DNA from 2 places in the Leclercia sp. GHBNCSD genome. Region 2 is predicted to be linked to the other one. Evidence: predicted binding sites of a transcription regulator. Region 2 holds the regulator's gene; the other holds the start of a gene.
The links. Region 2 encodes ArgR, which controls arginine synthesis, uptake and breakdown. Its sites were predicted from a motif close to ANTGAATAAAAATACANT; they were not measured.

Region 1 (7,746 bases), 390 kb from region 2:
CTTATGCAGCTTGTTCACATGCCCGAGCCTGCCCAGCACCGCTTTACCAAACTTCAGGCTGTCGGTGATGGTCAGCGACTGGACCATATCGAACATGGTGTGGTCGACATAGCGATCGCCGCTCCGCCCTACCCCACCGATAAGGTCGGAGGCGTTCTGGGTATCGGCAAGATAGCGTGCTGCGGTACTGGTCGCCCCTTTGGTAGAGAGGGCAAACACTGATGACCCGCTGGGCTGACGGCTGGTAAAGGCGTCCGCATGGATAGAGATGAAGAGATCCGCACGCTGCTTTTGTGCTTTCGCCACACGCACTTTTAACGGAATAAAGACATCTTCGTTGCGCGTCATGTAGGCGCGCATGTTGCCTTCTCTGTCGATCATCGCCTTCAGGCGACGGGCGATTTGCAGCACCACATCTTTTTCCCGGGTCCGGTATTTGCCTACCGCGCCGGAGTCTTCGCCGCCGTGCCCCGGATCGAGCATGATCACAATCGGGCGATCGCGTCCCGCTTTGCCGGGCTGCGGGCCACTTTGCGCAGGCGGTACCTGTTTTTCCAGATCGCCTTTGTTGTAATCCTCCAGCAGGGCCAGCAGCGGATCCTGAATATCGGTCGCGTTGGCAGGATAGAGATCCATAACCAGACGTTCTTTAAAACCGGCCACCGGTGCGAGGGCAAACAGCTGCGGTTTGACGTTCTGCTTGAGCTCAAACACCATGCGCACGGTTTTCGGATCAAACTGCCCTACCCGCGCGGATTTGATAAAGGGATCGTCGCCGCGGATCTGGGCGCTCATTCCTTTCAGCACCGAGTTAAGATTTACGCCTTCGATATCCACCACCACCCGCTCCGGGTTGCTCAACGCGAATTGCTTATAGTTCAGCACCCGGTTTGACTCGACCGTCACGCGCGTATAGGTCGAAGACGGCCAGACGCGCACCGCAACAACCTGGCTGACAGCGGCAAACCCGACCTGACTGACGCTAAGCAACCACATTGCTCCGGCCCCTTGTAACAGGCGACGACGACTTAATGCTTTACTGGATCCCGACATGCTTCTCCCGAGCAAAGATATCGAATAACTTTTCATAACGTCCAAATTGACCGAAAACTTTAACGAATGATGCATAACCTGTCATCCCTAAAAGGGTAAACAATCATGCGTTAACGATAACTTAGCTGAATCTTTTCTTTGCTTCGAAGAAAAGTTTGGCTTGCGCACAGAGCGATAATCGAATAAAAATACAAAAATTACGAATAAACATTCATTAAGGGGTTGTGCCGTGGTGAAGGAACGTAGAATCGAACTGGTCCAGGGATTCCGCCATTCTGTTCCCTATATCAACGCCCACCGGGGAAAGACGTTTGTCGTCATGCTGGGTGGCGAAGCCATTGAGCATGAGAATTTCTCCAGTATTGTCAATGATATCGGCCTGCTGCATAGCCTGGGTATTCGTCTGGTTGTCGTGTATGGCGCTCGCCCGCAGATCGAGGCGAATCTGGCCGCGCATCATCACGAGCCGATCTACCACAAACATACCCGCGTCACCGACGCTAAAACGCTGGAGCTGGTTAAGCAGGCCGCCGGTCTGCTGCAGCTGGACATCACCGCGCGCCTGTCGATGAGCCTTAACAACACCCCGCTGCAGGGGGCGCATATTAATGTGGTCAGCGGTAATTTTATTATCGCCCAGCCGCTCGGCGTGGATGATGGCGTGGACTACTGCCACAGCGGACGTATTCGTCGTATTGATGAAGAGGCGATCCACCGTCAGCTCGATGGCGGCGCGATTGTGCTGACCGGCCCGGTGGCCGTCTCTGTCACGGGCGAAAGTTTCAACCTCACCTCTGAAGAGATTGCCACCCAGCTGGCGATCAAGCTGAAAGCAGAAAAAATGATCGGCTTCTGCTCCTCGCAGGGGGTGATGAACGAGCTCGGGAATATTGTCTCTGAGCTGTTCCCTAACGAGGCTCAGGCGCGCGTCGATGCCCTTGAGGCGCAGGGGGACTACTACTCCGGTACCGTGCGTTTTCTGCGGGGCGCAATCAAAGCCTGCCGCAGCGGCGTGCGTCGCAGCCATCTGATCAGCTATCAGGAAGATGGCGCCCTGCTGCAGGAGCTCTTCTCCCGCGACGGTATTGGGACGCAGATTGTGATGGAGAGCGCCGAGCAGATCCGTCGCGCCACCATCAACGACATCGGCGGCATTCTGGAACTCATCCGCCCGCTGGAGCAGCAGGGGATCCTGGTGCGCCGCTCCCGCGAACAGCTGGAGATGGAGATCGACAAGTTCACCATTATTCAGCGCGATAACCTCACCATCGCCTGTGCGGCGCTCTACCCCTTCCCGGAAGAGAAGATCGGTGAAATGGCCTGCGTGGCGGTACATCCGGATTACCGCAGCTCATCGCGCGGCGAAGTGTTGCTGGAGCGGATCGCCCTCCAGGCGCGGCAGATGGGGCTGAGCAAGCTGTTTGTGCTGACGACCCGCAGCATTCACTGGTTCCAGGAGCGGGGTTTCACGCCGGTGGATATTGACTCGCTGCCGGAAACCAAGAAAGAGATGTACAACTACCAGCGCCGTTCAAAAGTGCTGATGGCGGACCTGGGATAACGGTCATCACCCACAGGCCGGGCAAACGCCGCCCGGCTTTTCACACGCTTATAAGGCTTCAAAAATCGCGCTCAGGCCGCTGCGTCGCTCTGTACGGGTAGTGACAGCCTGGGTCAGCACCCCTTCATCCGCATACAACGACAACCGCCGACGGGCGCGGGTAATGGCGGTATAGACCAGCTCGCGGGTCACGACGGGCGACATCTGGTTAGGTAAAATCAGCGCCGCGTGATCGAACTCAGAGCCCTGGGATTTATGCACCGTCATGGCCCAGGCGGTTTCATGTTCCGGCAGGCGGCTGGGCTGCACGGATTTCACGCTGCCGTCGGGCATCTGGAACCAGACACGCAGCCCCTGACCCCGATTCAGCGCAATCCCGATATCGCCGTTAAACAGGCCCAGCGCGCTGTCGTTACGTGAAATCATCACCGGCCTGCCTTCATACCAGCGTGAATGCGGCTGACGGCCAATACGGCGTTTTTGCGCCAGGACCTGCTCGAGCTTTTCATTGAGCCCGGCAACGCCGAAGGGGCCATCCCGTAAGGCGCAAAGCAGCTGGTAGCGGCCAAATGCCGCCAGGATCTCCGCTTCGGAGGCTTGCTGCTGCACGCTGTCGAGAAAATGTTGATACCCCTGCAGGGCATCTTCCAGCATCGCCAGATACTCTTCCCCGCTCTGGAGCTGCTTTTTCTCAATATCACTGAATTTGCCATCAAATACCGAGCGGATAGCGTGGCGATCGCCCCGGTTGACCGCGGCCGCCAGTTGCCCGATGCCAGAATCGCTGCCAAAACGGTAGCTTTTTTGCAGCAGGCACAGGCTGTCGCGTAGCGCACCCGCGACCGGGCTGACGTTGCCCTCCATCTCGCATCCCGTCATGCTGGCAAGCTCCTGCGCGCGCCGGACCGTAAAGCCGGCGCTGGCCCAGGTACAGATGTCACCCAGCACCGCGCCCGCTTCGACGGAAGCCAGCTGGTCGCGATCGCCGAGGAAAATAACCCGGGCATGAGGCGGCAGGGCGTCGATCAGACGCGACATCATCGTCAGATCAATCATCGACGCCTCATCCACCACCAGCACATCCAGGTGCAGCGGATTACCTGCATGGTAACGCAGGCGCTGGCTGCCAGGCTGCGCGCCAAGCAAACGGTGCAGCGTACTCGCTTCCGTCGGGAATCGCGCGCGCTGGGCCTCGGTCAGGGGCAGTTTTTGCAGCGCGCCGCCCAGGGATTCGGTCAGACGAGCGGCCGCTTTACCGGTGGGGGCTGCCAGCCGGATCCGGCACTTCTCCTCTCCCGCCATCTGGATCAGCGCCGCCAGCAGGCGGGCAACGGTGGTCGTTTTGCCGGTCCCCGGCCCGCCGGAGATCACGGAAATACGCCGCGTTAACGCGACTGCCGCAGCCACCTTTTGCCAGTTGACGGATTCATCAGAGGTGAACAGCGCATTGAGCGTGCGCTGAACGTCGGCGCTGTCATGGGGCAAAGGCTGGTTGGCTTCGCTAAAGAAGCGGGCCACCGCCCGCTCATAGCGCCACATCCGGTTGAGGTAGAGCCGTTCGCCGGTGAGCACCAGCGGCGTCGGTTCATCCCCTGCACTCACCGCGCGGGAGCGCAGCAGCGTAGCGGTCCAGTCCGGCTCCTGGTCAAACAGCGCAAAACAGGCCTGCAGCGCGGCGCTTTTCGCCTCGGCACGCAGCCGGGACAACGGCAGGCAAACGTGCCCTTCTCCCGCATCACGGCTTAAGATTGCCGCCGCCAGCATCACCGCCGGTTCGTCGTTCCCTGCTACCATCATCGCAAACTGTACATCCAGACGACGCAGCACGCGCTGCTCTACGGCTTCCAGCAAGTGTTCCTGCATCGTCATTGTGTTAGCTCCTCGTTGCTGGCGGAAAACAGGCTATCCATTTGTTCGATTAACGCTTCATCCGGACGGGTGGCAAAGCAACCGGCGCCCGGCGAGCTGCCATCGACGCCACGTAAAAACAGGTAGATCACCCCACCGAAATGTTGTTGATAGTCATAGTCGGCAATACGGTGACGTAAATATCGGTGCAGCGCCAGGGTATAGAGCTGGTACTGCAGATCGTAGCGGTGCGACTGCATCGCCCGGGCCATAGCCTGCGGGGTATAGGCCTCGCTGTTTTCACCCAGCCAGTTGGATTTATAGTCCAGCAGGTAATAGCGGCCATTATGGCGGAAGACCAGGTCGATAAAGCCTTTCAGCATGCCGCGCACCTGACGAAAATCGAGCGGCGGGCAGCCCCGGGAGAGTGGATCGTACTCGCGGATCAACGCATCCAGCGCCCCGGCGGTGAGCGGCCCGGCGATGGGCAGATAAAACTCCATCTCAACCTGCTTATCAGCGGCTGTCAGCTGGCTCAGTGAGATCCCCTCCTCATTGAGCGGAGTTTCCAGCACCTGCGCGATCCAGCGGGTTAACACCGGCTCCCAGCGGGCATCGTACCCCCCTTTTTGCAGCATCTCCAGCACCCACTCCGGGGAGACGGGCTGCGTAAAATCGAGTGCTTCAAACAGGCTGTGTAAAAAGGTGCCCGGCGAGGCGCCGCGCGGAAACTGATGCGGCGTCAGCTCTGGCTCCTGCGGCACTTCGCCGGTGCCTGCGGCATCAACATCGAGGCGCGGCATCAGATCCTGGGCGATACTGTGCCCGTGCTGCTGAAGTCCGGAATAGCTGGTGACCCGCCAGTCGTCATACAGCATGCGAGCCACCTGCCGCGCCTGCAGATCCGGCATCACCGGATCCGGCATATGCCAGCGGGCGGCGTCTGCCACATCGGCAACCTGCAATGCAATGTGGTCATTGCATAACGCCTCCAGACACTGGCGCAGACCGGCGGCATCTTTCGGCTCGCCGCGCTGGATCAGGCGTCCAAGCGCGCTCAGGTGGACGTCGCTGTCACCCGATTTTTCGCCACGCCGACGGAACAGCGGCGCCACGCCTAAGCTGCAGTGCCACACCGAACGGGTCAGTGCCACATAGAGCAGGCGTAAATCTTCCGCCTGCCGTTCAGCTTCGGCCAGCTCCACGCTGTCATCGGCCTTGCTGAGGTCAAGCACCGCTTCGAAGGTCTTACGATCGTGATAAAAGGCCTGATCCTGAACCCGGTAGTTGGCAATGAAAGGCAACCAGACCAGGGGATACTCCAGCCCTTTCGATTTGTGAATGGTGACGATTTTAACCAGATGCTTGTCACTTTCGAGACGCATTTGCTGGCTTGAGGCGTTGCTGTTCGGCTCGGCAATGTGCTGCGCCAGCCAGCGCACGAGGGCATATTCACTCTCAAGCTGGGCCCCCGCCTCCTGCAACAGTTCGCTGATATGCAGAATATCGGTCAGGCGGCGTTCCCCTCCGGCGGTCGCCAGCATATTTTCGGCGATGTTGCGCTGGGTCATGAGGTCGCGCAGCATCGCCATTACGCCCCGCTTCTGCCAGCGCTCACGGTAGCGGGTAAACTCTTCCACCGCCTTATCCCAGAGTGTCTCACTGTTATTCAGCGTATCGATATCCTGGGCGTTAAGGCCGAGCATGGCGCTTGCCAGGGCGCTGCGCAGGGTGCTTTCACGCTCCGGCGCCAGCACCGCCTGCAACAGCCAGAGCATCTCCTGGGCTTCCAGCGTTTCAAATACGCTGTCGCGGTTGGAGAGATAGACCGAAGGAATGCTCAGCAGGGTCAGCGCATCACGGATCAACGCCGCCTCCTGACGGCTGCGCACCAGCACCGTAATGTCTGACGCCTTCACCGGTTGGGCATCGTCGCCCCGGTGCAGAATGGCTTCGCCGCGCACGCCAGCGCTCAGCCAGTCGCGGATTTGCGCCGCGCAGTGCTGGGCCATAAAGGTCTGGTAATCTCCGACGCCACACCCCTCGCCCTCCATCAGCCAGATGCGCATCGCGGGCTGGAAATCGCCTTTATACTCGAAACGCAGCGTGGCGTTTCTCGGGGCAGATTTGACCGGTAAGAAGGGGATTTCACGGAACATGAAAGCATCGTTCATCTGTGAAAAGAGCGTATTCACGCTCTCCACCATGCCGGGCGCCGAACGCCAGTTGGTATCCAGCGTATAGTGCGCGGCCACTTCGCCACGCGCTTTCATGTAGGTGAAAATATCCGCCCCACGGAAGGCGTAGATCGCCTGTTTCGGGTCGCCAATCAGCAGCAGGGCGGTATCCGGCTGCTGGCGCCAGATGCGGCGGAAAATCCGGTACTGCTGGGGATCGGTATCCTGAAATTCATCGATCATCGCCACCGGAAAACGGGTCCGGATGGCGGCAGCCAGCGCCTCGCCATTGTCGCTGTTGAGGGCATCATCGAGACGGCTGAGCATATCGTCGAAGCCCAGCTCACCGCGACGGCGCTTTTCCCGCGCCACCGCTTCGCGGATCTCTGACAGCGCACGGGTGATCATCAGATCGTTAAGGGTTAACGGCTCTGCCAGCAGGTTATCGATGGCGGAAAAGAGCGGGTGTTCCGGTACCTCGCCCCCCGCTTTCGTGCGCTCGGCAAGGAACGACTGGGAGAATTTTTCCAGCGCGTCAGGCAGCTGATAGCTGTGCTTCTCTTCCTGCGCCCAGGCCGTAACGCGCTCGATATATTTTGCCTGGTTGCCGCGGTTGAATTTACGCCGATCGATGCCGGAGCGTTCAATCACCGCCTCGATTTCCGCCACGCTGTCAGACCACTGCTGTTTCATGGCGGCGATCAGGCCGACAATCTTCTCATGGCGTGAAGCCAGCGTTTCGTCCGCAGGCGGGGCAGATTTGATGACCGGGGCTTCCCCCTGCAGATAGCGATCGATGGTCCGCAGTAGCTCGTCCGGGCCTTTCCAGAGATTGTGTACCGCTTCGGCGATATCACGTGGCAGGGGGTAGCAATGGCGACGCCAGAAGTCGGCGCACGCCTGGTAGCGCAGCTGGGATTCATCTTCGATAAGTTGCTGCTCAAAAAGCATGCCTGATTCAAACGCATTCAGGCTGAGCATGCGCTGGCAGAAGCCGTGGATAGTAAACACGGCAGCCTCATCCATCTGCCGTTCCGCCAGCAGCAGCCACTGTGCCGCCTGCTGTTTATCGTCAATCTCATCCAGCAGGCTGGCATACAGCGGGTT
Region 2 (7,746 bases):
CGTAGAGCGCTGCAGTGAGATCGTGATGGGGATCGTCTGCGCGATCGTGGCGGATCTGCTCTTCTCTCCCCGCTCGATCAAACAGGAGGTGGATCGCGAGCTGGATGCGCTGATCGTTGCCCAGTATCAACTCATGCAGCTGTGCATCGAGCACGGCGACAGTGAAGAGGTCGATAACGCCTGGAGCGCGCTGGTGCGTCGTACCACCGCGCTGGAGGGGATGCGCAGCAACCTCAATATGGAGTCGTCGCGCTGGTCGCGGGCAAACCGCCGCCTGAAGGCACTTAATACCGTCTCCTTAACCCTCATCACCCAGGCCTGTGAAACCTATCTGATCCAGAACACGCGCCCCGAGGCGATCACCGGGACCTTCCGCGAGCTGTTTGCCACCCCCGTTGCCACTGCTCAGGACGTGCATAAGCAGCTCAAACGCATGCGCCGGGTCATCGCCTGGACCGGCGAACGCGATACCCCGGTCACCATCTATACCTGGGTCGGCGCGGCGACGCGCTACCTGCTGCTCAAACGCGGCGTTATCGGCAACACTAAAATCAGCGCCACCGAAGAGGAGGTGTTGCAGGGGGAAGTGGTGGTAAAAGCCGAGTCGGCGGAGCGCCACCATGCGATGGTTAACTTCTGGCGTACCACGCTGGCCTGTATGCTGGGGACGCTTTTCTGGCTCTGGACCGGCTGGACCTCCGGAAGCGGCGCGATGGTGATGATCGCGGTGGTCACCTCGCTGGCGATGCGACTGCCTAATCCCCGGATGGTGGCGCTCGATTTTCTGTACGGCACCCTGGCGGCGTTGCCGATTGGCGCTTTCTATTTCCTGGTGGTCCTCCCGTCAACCCAGCAAAGCATGCTGTTGCTCTGTCTGAGTCTCGCGGTTATGGCCTTCTTTATTGGTATCGAGGTACAGAAGCGACGCCTGGGATCGCTGGGGGCCCTGGCCAGTACCATCAATATTCTGGTCCTGGATAACCCGATGACGTTCCACTTCAGCCAGTTTCTCGACAGCGCGCTGGGACAGATTGTCGGCTGCTTCCTGGCGATGATGGTGATCCTGCTGGTGCGCGATAACTCTCAGGCCCGAACCGGACGCGTGCTGCTGAACCAGTTCGTTTCTGCCGCCGTCTCGGCGATGACCACCAATACCGCCCGACGTAAAGAGAACCATCTGCCTGCGCTCTATCAGCAGCTCTTTTTACTGCTGAACAAGTTCCCGGGCGATCTGGCGAAATTCCGCCTGGCCCTGACGCTGATCATCGCCCACCAGCGTCTGCGCAACGCGCCGATTCCGGTGAATGACGATCTCTCTGCGTTCCACCGCCAGCTGCGCCGTACTGCCGATCATGTGATTTCAGCCTCCAGCGACGATAAGCGCCGGCGCTATTTCACGCAGCTGCTGGCGGAGCTGGAAATCTATCAGGAAAAACTGCGTATCTGGGAGGCGCCGCGACAGGTGACCGAACCGGTGCAGCGGCTGGTGGGCATGCTGCATCGATACCAGAATGCCCTGACCGACAGCTAATCCTTCCTAAAACCGACGCCATAAGCGTCGGTTTTTTTGTGACTATACTTATCCTGGCGAGGACATAAACTCAAAATGGGAGGATACATGACTACCCAGTCTCTTCAGGATAGTGCGCTATTTCAGACCGGATATTTAGTCGATGGCGTATGGAAAACGCTCGATACTACATTCGATGTACTTAACCCGTCGACCGGGGCTGTGGTAGCCCAGGTGGCAAAAGCAGGCAAGAAAGAGACCGAAGAGGCCATCGCCGCCGCGAGCCGGGCTTTCCCGGCCTGGCGTGCAAAAACCGCTAAAGAGCGTTCGGCCATCCTCTATCGCTGGTATGAATTAATCATTGAAAACAAGCAGTGGCTTGGCCAACTGATGACCACCGAGCAGGGCAAACCGCTGAAAGAGGCGGAAGGGGAAGTGGAGTACGCGGCCAGTTTCATCCAGTGGTTTGCCGAGCAGGCCAAACGCGCCAACGGCGAAATCATCCCTCCTGTTAAACCCGGCTCCCGCATTCTTGCCACCCGCGAACCCATTGGCGTGGTGGCGGCTATCACGCCGTGGAACTTCCCGATGGCGATGCTGACCCGCAAGTTGGGCCCGGCGCTGGCGGCAGGCTGTACCGGCGTGATTAAACCGGCTAATAACACGCCGCTGAGCGCCTTTGCGCTGCTCACTCTGGCTAAAAAAGCGGGGGTCCCGGATGGCGTACTCAACGCGGTGGCGGGAAATACCGCTGAGATAAGCGACGCGATCATGTATAGCCCTGAGGTGCGCAAAATCTCCTTTACCGGCTCGACGGCGGTGGGCAAAACCCTGATGCGCAATGCCGCCGAGACCATGAAAAAAGTGTCGATGGAGCTGGGCGGGAATGCGCCTTATATCGTCTTTGACGATGCCGATATCGATGCGGCGGTGAAAGGGGCAATAGCCAATAAATTCCGTAACGCGGGGCAGGTCTGCGTCAGCGTTAACCGCTTCTATATTCAGGAGTCGGTGTATGAGGCGTTTGTCAGCAAACTCGTCGCTGCCGTAAACGACTTAAAAGTGGGTGACGGTCTGGAAGAGGGGACCGTCGTCGGGCCGTTGATTGAACCTGCCGCAGTGAAAAAAGTGCGTGAGCATGTGGAGGATGCCGTCGCCAAAGGGGCGACGGTGCTGGCGGGCGGCAAAGCCCATGCTCTCGGCGGCAACTTCTGGCAACCGACGGTGCTGGCAGACTGCCATGAAGGGATGGCGCTTGCCAGCGAAGAGACCTTCGGACCCGTGGCGGCCTGCTTCCGTTTCACTTCTGAAGAGGAGGTGATCCAGCGCGCCAACAATACACCGTTTGGCCTGGCTGCCTATTTCTATACTCAGAATTTGCAGCGGGTGTTCCGCGTTTCACAGGCCCTTGAGAGCGGGATGATCGGCATAAACGAGTGCGCGGTATCCACGGAGCTTGGGCCTTTTGGCGGGGTGAAAGAGTCGGGGCTGGGCCGCGAAGGGTCAGTGCTGGGGCTGGAGGAGTTCCTGGAAGTCAAAACCCTGCATATCGGGGGATTATAATTGGCAGAGCGGCAGAAGCCGCTCACCTGGACGGGGTGGCTGGCATGAATATCTATACGTTTGATTTTGATGAAATTGACAGTCAGGAGGCGTTCTACCGTGAGTTTTCACGGACCTTCGGTATAGGGCAGGAGAGGGTGACGGATCTGGACTCCCTGTGGGAAATAGTGACCAGCAGCCAGTTGCCGCTACCGCTTGAAATCGAATTCATCCATTTACCGGAAAAGCTGCGCAGACGCTTTGGGGCGCTGATCCTGCTGTTTGATGAGGCGGAAGAGGAGCTGGAGGGGCAGATTCGCTTTAACGTACATTAGTGCAGGATATAAAAAAGCCCCTGCGAAGCAGGGGCAAGTCGTATATCAATACGACGAGGGTTTATTTGTACAGCTCGGCCGTGGCATGCCAGTGGTCACCGGTATTCAGCTCAGTAACGCGATAGCTGCTGGCGCCCGCTTTTTCAGCTTTTGCGGCCAGAGCCTGACGGACATCCATCGGCGAGCCGGCCACTTCACTTACGGAGATGCTCCCCATAGATTGCAGGCCTTGCGCCTGGTCGGCGTTTACCTGATGTACAGCAGCGCTGGCACCAAATGAGAGAACGGAAGCGAAACCAGCGGCGATAATTAATTTAGTGTTCATAGTCTTTACTCCTGGAGTGCAGGCTCAACGGCAAGAAGGGTTGTGCTGCTATTTTTATGCCTGGTGCCGTTGAACAGAGATATCGGGTAGTACGGGTAATACTCGGTACGACTTATTTGTACAGCTCAGCAGTTGCATGCCAGTGGTCACCTGTACGCGCTTCGATAACGCGATAGGAAGAGGCACCCTGTTCCTGCGCTTTTTTGTTCAGCATCTGGTTCATGTCCATCGGAGAGGTTCCGATCGCACCGATAGAAACGGTACCGATAGATTCACGAGACTGAGCCTGCTCGGCGTTGATCGCATCAGCAGCAAAGGCGCCGAAAGACAGGACAGAGAGAATGCTTAGTGTGGCTACGGTAGTTTTGATTTTCATGATTCTTTTCCTCGTCATATTCTTTTACTGGGGTCGTCGTTTCGTGACCCTCATCACAAAAACAAGTATACACTAATAACGGCATAAATTAATACCATGCTAATTGTTTCTTGGGTGGTCAAGAATTAAACAAGGGATTTTATATAACGAAAAGAAATAAAAAGCAGGGAGATAAGCGGGGCTTGAGCAGTTATTTCTATTAAAATTAATAAGATATGTAACTTTGATTATTTGTGCGATCTTGTGGTTTATCATTCGCTGTGTAAAAGCAATGAGGCAGAAAAACGCACTATTTGTTAAATTACAGATAACAGATTGTAGGGTGAAACGGGGCGGGAGCAGAAGGTTCCCCGCCGCGAGCGGCGGCAGGGAAGGGGATCAGAGTTCCTGTTCGAACAGTACCAGAATGGCTTCGTAGAGATCTTTCACGGAGAAACCATTGGCCGGGGTCGTGAAGATGGTGTCGTCACCGGCAATAGTGCCGAGGATACCTTCCGCTTTACCCAGCGAGTCGAGCAGGCGCGCAATCAGTTGTGCCGCACCCGGGCTGGTGTGGATCACCACCACAGCTTCGTTATAGTCGATATCCAGTACCAGATTCTTCAGCGGGCTCGAGGTGGTCGGGACGCCCAGTTCGGCTGGCAGACAGTAGACCATCTCCATTTTGGCGTTGCGGGTACGCACCGCGCCGAACTTGGTTAACATGCGGGAGACTTTCGACTGGTTGATGTTTTCAAAACCCTCATCCTGTAGAGCCTGGACAATCTCCCCCTGGGAACTAAATTTTTCTTCTTTAAGCAGCGCTTTAAACGCTTTAACCAATTCTTCTTGTTTAGAAGAGATTCGCATAAATCACCCGAAATATAGCGGTAGAAACAACATTATTATGCACATGGATGAATTTTTATGCAAACTATCTGCCCAATGTTAGGCTGAAATAATGTTATGAAAGGGAGTGATTTTATCAAAATTCGTTATCAAGGAACATGCCTGCGTCACGCCTCGCAAATAAGCTTAAAAGTAAATTAAATGTTATCAAATTGATGTTGTTTTGGTGGCTGGCGAGGGTGTATTGTAACCACCTCTTGATTCGTTGCTTAGTTATCGCATAACGCCCGATAGCTTTCCGGCAGAAGCGAAAAGCGCGTGACCGCTAATTCCTGATACATCACGATTGTATTTATTGATCTGCTGAATTAAGGTCGCCGCGACGGAGTAACAGAAAGTTAGCTCACCATAATAAGGAGTTTAGGATGAAAGTCGCAGTCCTCGGCGCTGCTGGCGGTATCGGCCAGGCGCTTGCCCTACTACTGAAAACTCAGCTGCCTGCAGGCTCAGAACTCTCTCTCTATGATATCGCCCCGGTAACACCTGGTGTGGCGGTAGACCTCAGCCACATCCCGACGGCTGTTAAAATCAAAGGCTTCTCCGGTGAAGATGCTCGCCCGGCGCTCGAAGGCGCAGACGTGGTGCTGATCTCCGCAGGCGTGGCGCGTAAGCCAGGTATGGATCGTTCCGACCTGTTCAACGTGAACGCGGGTATCGTTAAGAACCTGATTCAGCAGGTTGCTACTACCTGCCCGAAAGCCTGCATCGGTATCATCACTAACCCGGTTAACACCACTGTGGCTATCGCGGCAGAAGTGCTGAAAAAAGCGGGCGTGTATGACAAGAACAAACTGTTCGGCGTAACCACGCTGGACATCATCCGCTCCAACACCTTTGTTGCGGAACTGAAAGGCAAACAGCCAACCGAGCTCGAAGTCCCGGTTATCGGCGGCCACTCTGGTGTGACCATTCTGCCACTGCTGTCCCAGATCCCAGGTGTGAGCTTCACCGAGCAGGAAGTGGCTGACCTGACCAAACGTATCCAGAACGCCGGCACCGAAGTGGTGGAAGCGAAGGCGGGTGGCGGCTCTGCAACCCTCTCTATGGGCCAGGCTGCGGCACGTTTCGGCCTCTCTCTGGTCCGCGCCCTGCAAGGTGAGCAAGGCGTGGTGGAATGCGCTTACGTTGAAGGTGACGGCGAGCACGCGCGCTTCTTCTCTCAGCCGCTGCTGCTGGGTAAAAACGGTATCGAAGAGCGTAAGTCTATCGGCACCCTGAGCGCGTTTGAACAGCAGGCGATGGCTGGCATGCTGGAAACCCTGAAGAACGATATCGTTCTGGGCGAAGAGTTCGTTAATAAATAAGCGACGCGCTTCCCGTCAGGGCAATAAAAAACCGGAGTATGAACTCCGGTTTTTTTATGCCTGCCAACTCAGTTGGTGGCCGGGTATTCCTGAATGGTCACCTGCAGGGTCAGTTTCTTATCATCACGCATCACTTCCACCGGGATGATAGAGCCTGGCCTGATCTCCGCCACCTGATCCATGGTTTCCAGCGCCGACACGGCCGGTTTACCGTTCACCGAGACAATCACGTCGTTAACCCTGATACCCGCTTCTGCCGCTGGGCCGCCAGGGGTCACTTCGTTCACTACAATCCCCTGGATCTGATCGATTCCGCCACCCTGAGAATGCAGCGGAGCAATCTCACGCCCGCCAATACCAATGTAGCCGCGGATCACGCGTCCGTCGCGAATCAGCTTATCCATAATCTTGTTAGCGAGCTGGAACGGGATGGCGAAGCCGATCCCTTCGGGCGTTTCCCCGTCGTTGCTTTTATCAAACGAGAGGGTGTTGATGCCCATCAGTTCGCCCAGCGAGTTCACCAGCGCGCCGCCGGAGTTGCCATGGTTGATGGACGCGTCCGTCTGCAGGAAATTCTGCCGTCCGGATGGGTTCAGGCCGATACGCCCGGTTGCGCTGATGATCCCCTGGGTAATGGTCTGTCCGAGGTTATAGGGGTTGCCAATGGCCAGCACCACGTCGCCGATATGGGGCGTCCGCTTACGGTTGATGGGGATAACGGGCAGGCCGCCCGTGGCGTTGATTTTGAGGACTGCCAGATCCGTCAGACTGTCGGAGCCCACGAGCAGTGCCTCAAAGACGCGGCCATCCTGCAGCGCCACGATGATCTGATCGGCATCGTTGATCACATGTTTGTTGGTAATAATGTAGCCGCGTTCATCCATAATCACCCCGGAGCCAAGGGTGCGGATCTCCAGCTGATTATGGCTGGTGCTGTTTAGCCCACGGTTATAGACGTTAACCACCGCAGGGGCGGCGCGGCGTACTGCCTGGTTATAACTGGCAGGCGTTTCATCTGCGCTGTCGAACTGCGGCGCAGCCAGCTGATTGAACTGACGTAAAGAGGGCATCGCGGCCAGTAACAGGCCACCTACTACCAGGCCGATGGCGACCGAACGAATGAGCTTAAAAACCATGATACGGGCGTCGTTAAAGGGAGAACGCAAGCAGCATAACATGACTTATCCGGACATCACACGGGGTGATGTCCGGACAGGTACAGGCTTAGCGCAGCAGAATATAGAGCGTATCGTTACCACGCACGATCTGCAGGGCGATAACGGTAGGTTTGCTCTCCAGCACCTTGCGCATTTCGGCGATAGACTGCACGCGAACGCGGTTCACCCCGATAATCACATCGTCCTGATGAAGCCCAGCCTGCGCGGCAGGACTGCTCTTCTCGACGCTTTCGAGGGTGATGCCTTTGGTGCCGTCTTTTAACTGTCCGTCGCTTAAGGTCGCCCCCT

Region 1: a site for ArgR is predicted at 1,231-1,248, ahead of argA (amino-acid N-acetyltransferase). Genes of this name have one in related genera too.

The regions. Positions count from the first base shown of each region.
Region 1 is NZ_JBQVYO010000001.1:2,876,139-2,883,884, reverse strand. Features, by position in the region: gene amiC (N-acetylmuramoyl-L-alanine amidase AmiC) at 1-1,053, opposite strand, end outside; gene argA (amino-acid N-acetyltransferase) at 1,283-2,614, shown strand; gene recD (exodeoxyribonuclease V subunit alpha) at 2,663-4,483, opposite strand; gene recB (exodeoxyribonuclease V subunit beta) at 4,480-7,746, opposite strand, start outside.
Region 2 is NZ_JBQVYO010000001.1:2,484,666-2,492,411, forward strand. Features, by position in the region: gene aaeB (p-hydroxybenzoic acid efflux pump subunit AaeB) at 1-1,531, shown strand, start outside; gene ACT3IC_RS12060 (NAD-dependent succinate-semialdehyde dehydrogenase) at 1,619-3,073, shown strand; gene ACT3IC_RS12065 (barstar family protein) at 3,118-3,387, shown strand; gene yhcN (peroxide/acid stress response protein YhcN) at 3,449-3,712, opposite strand; gene yhcN (peroxide/acid stress response protein YhcN) at 3,825-4,088, opposite strand; gene argR (transcriptional regulator ArgR) at 4,467-4,937, opposite strand; gene mdh (malate dehydrogenase) at 5,342-6,280, shown strand; gene degS (outer membrane-stress sensor serine endopeptidase DegS) at 6,349-7,416, opposite strand; gene degQ (serine endoprotease DegQ) at 7,505-7,746, opposite strand, start outside.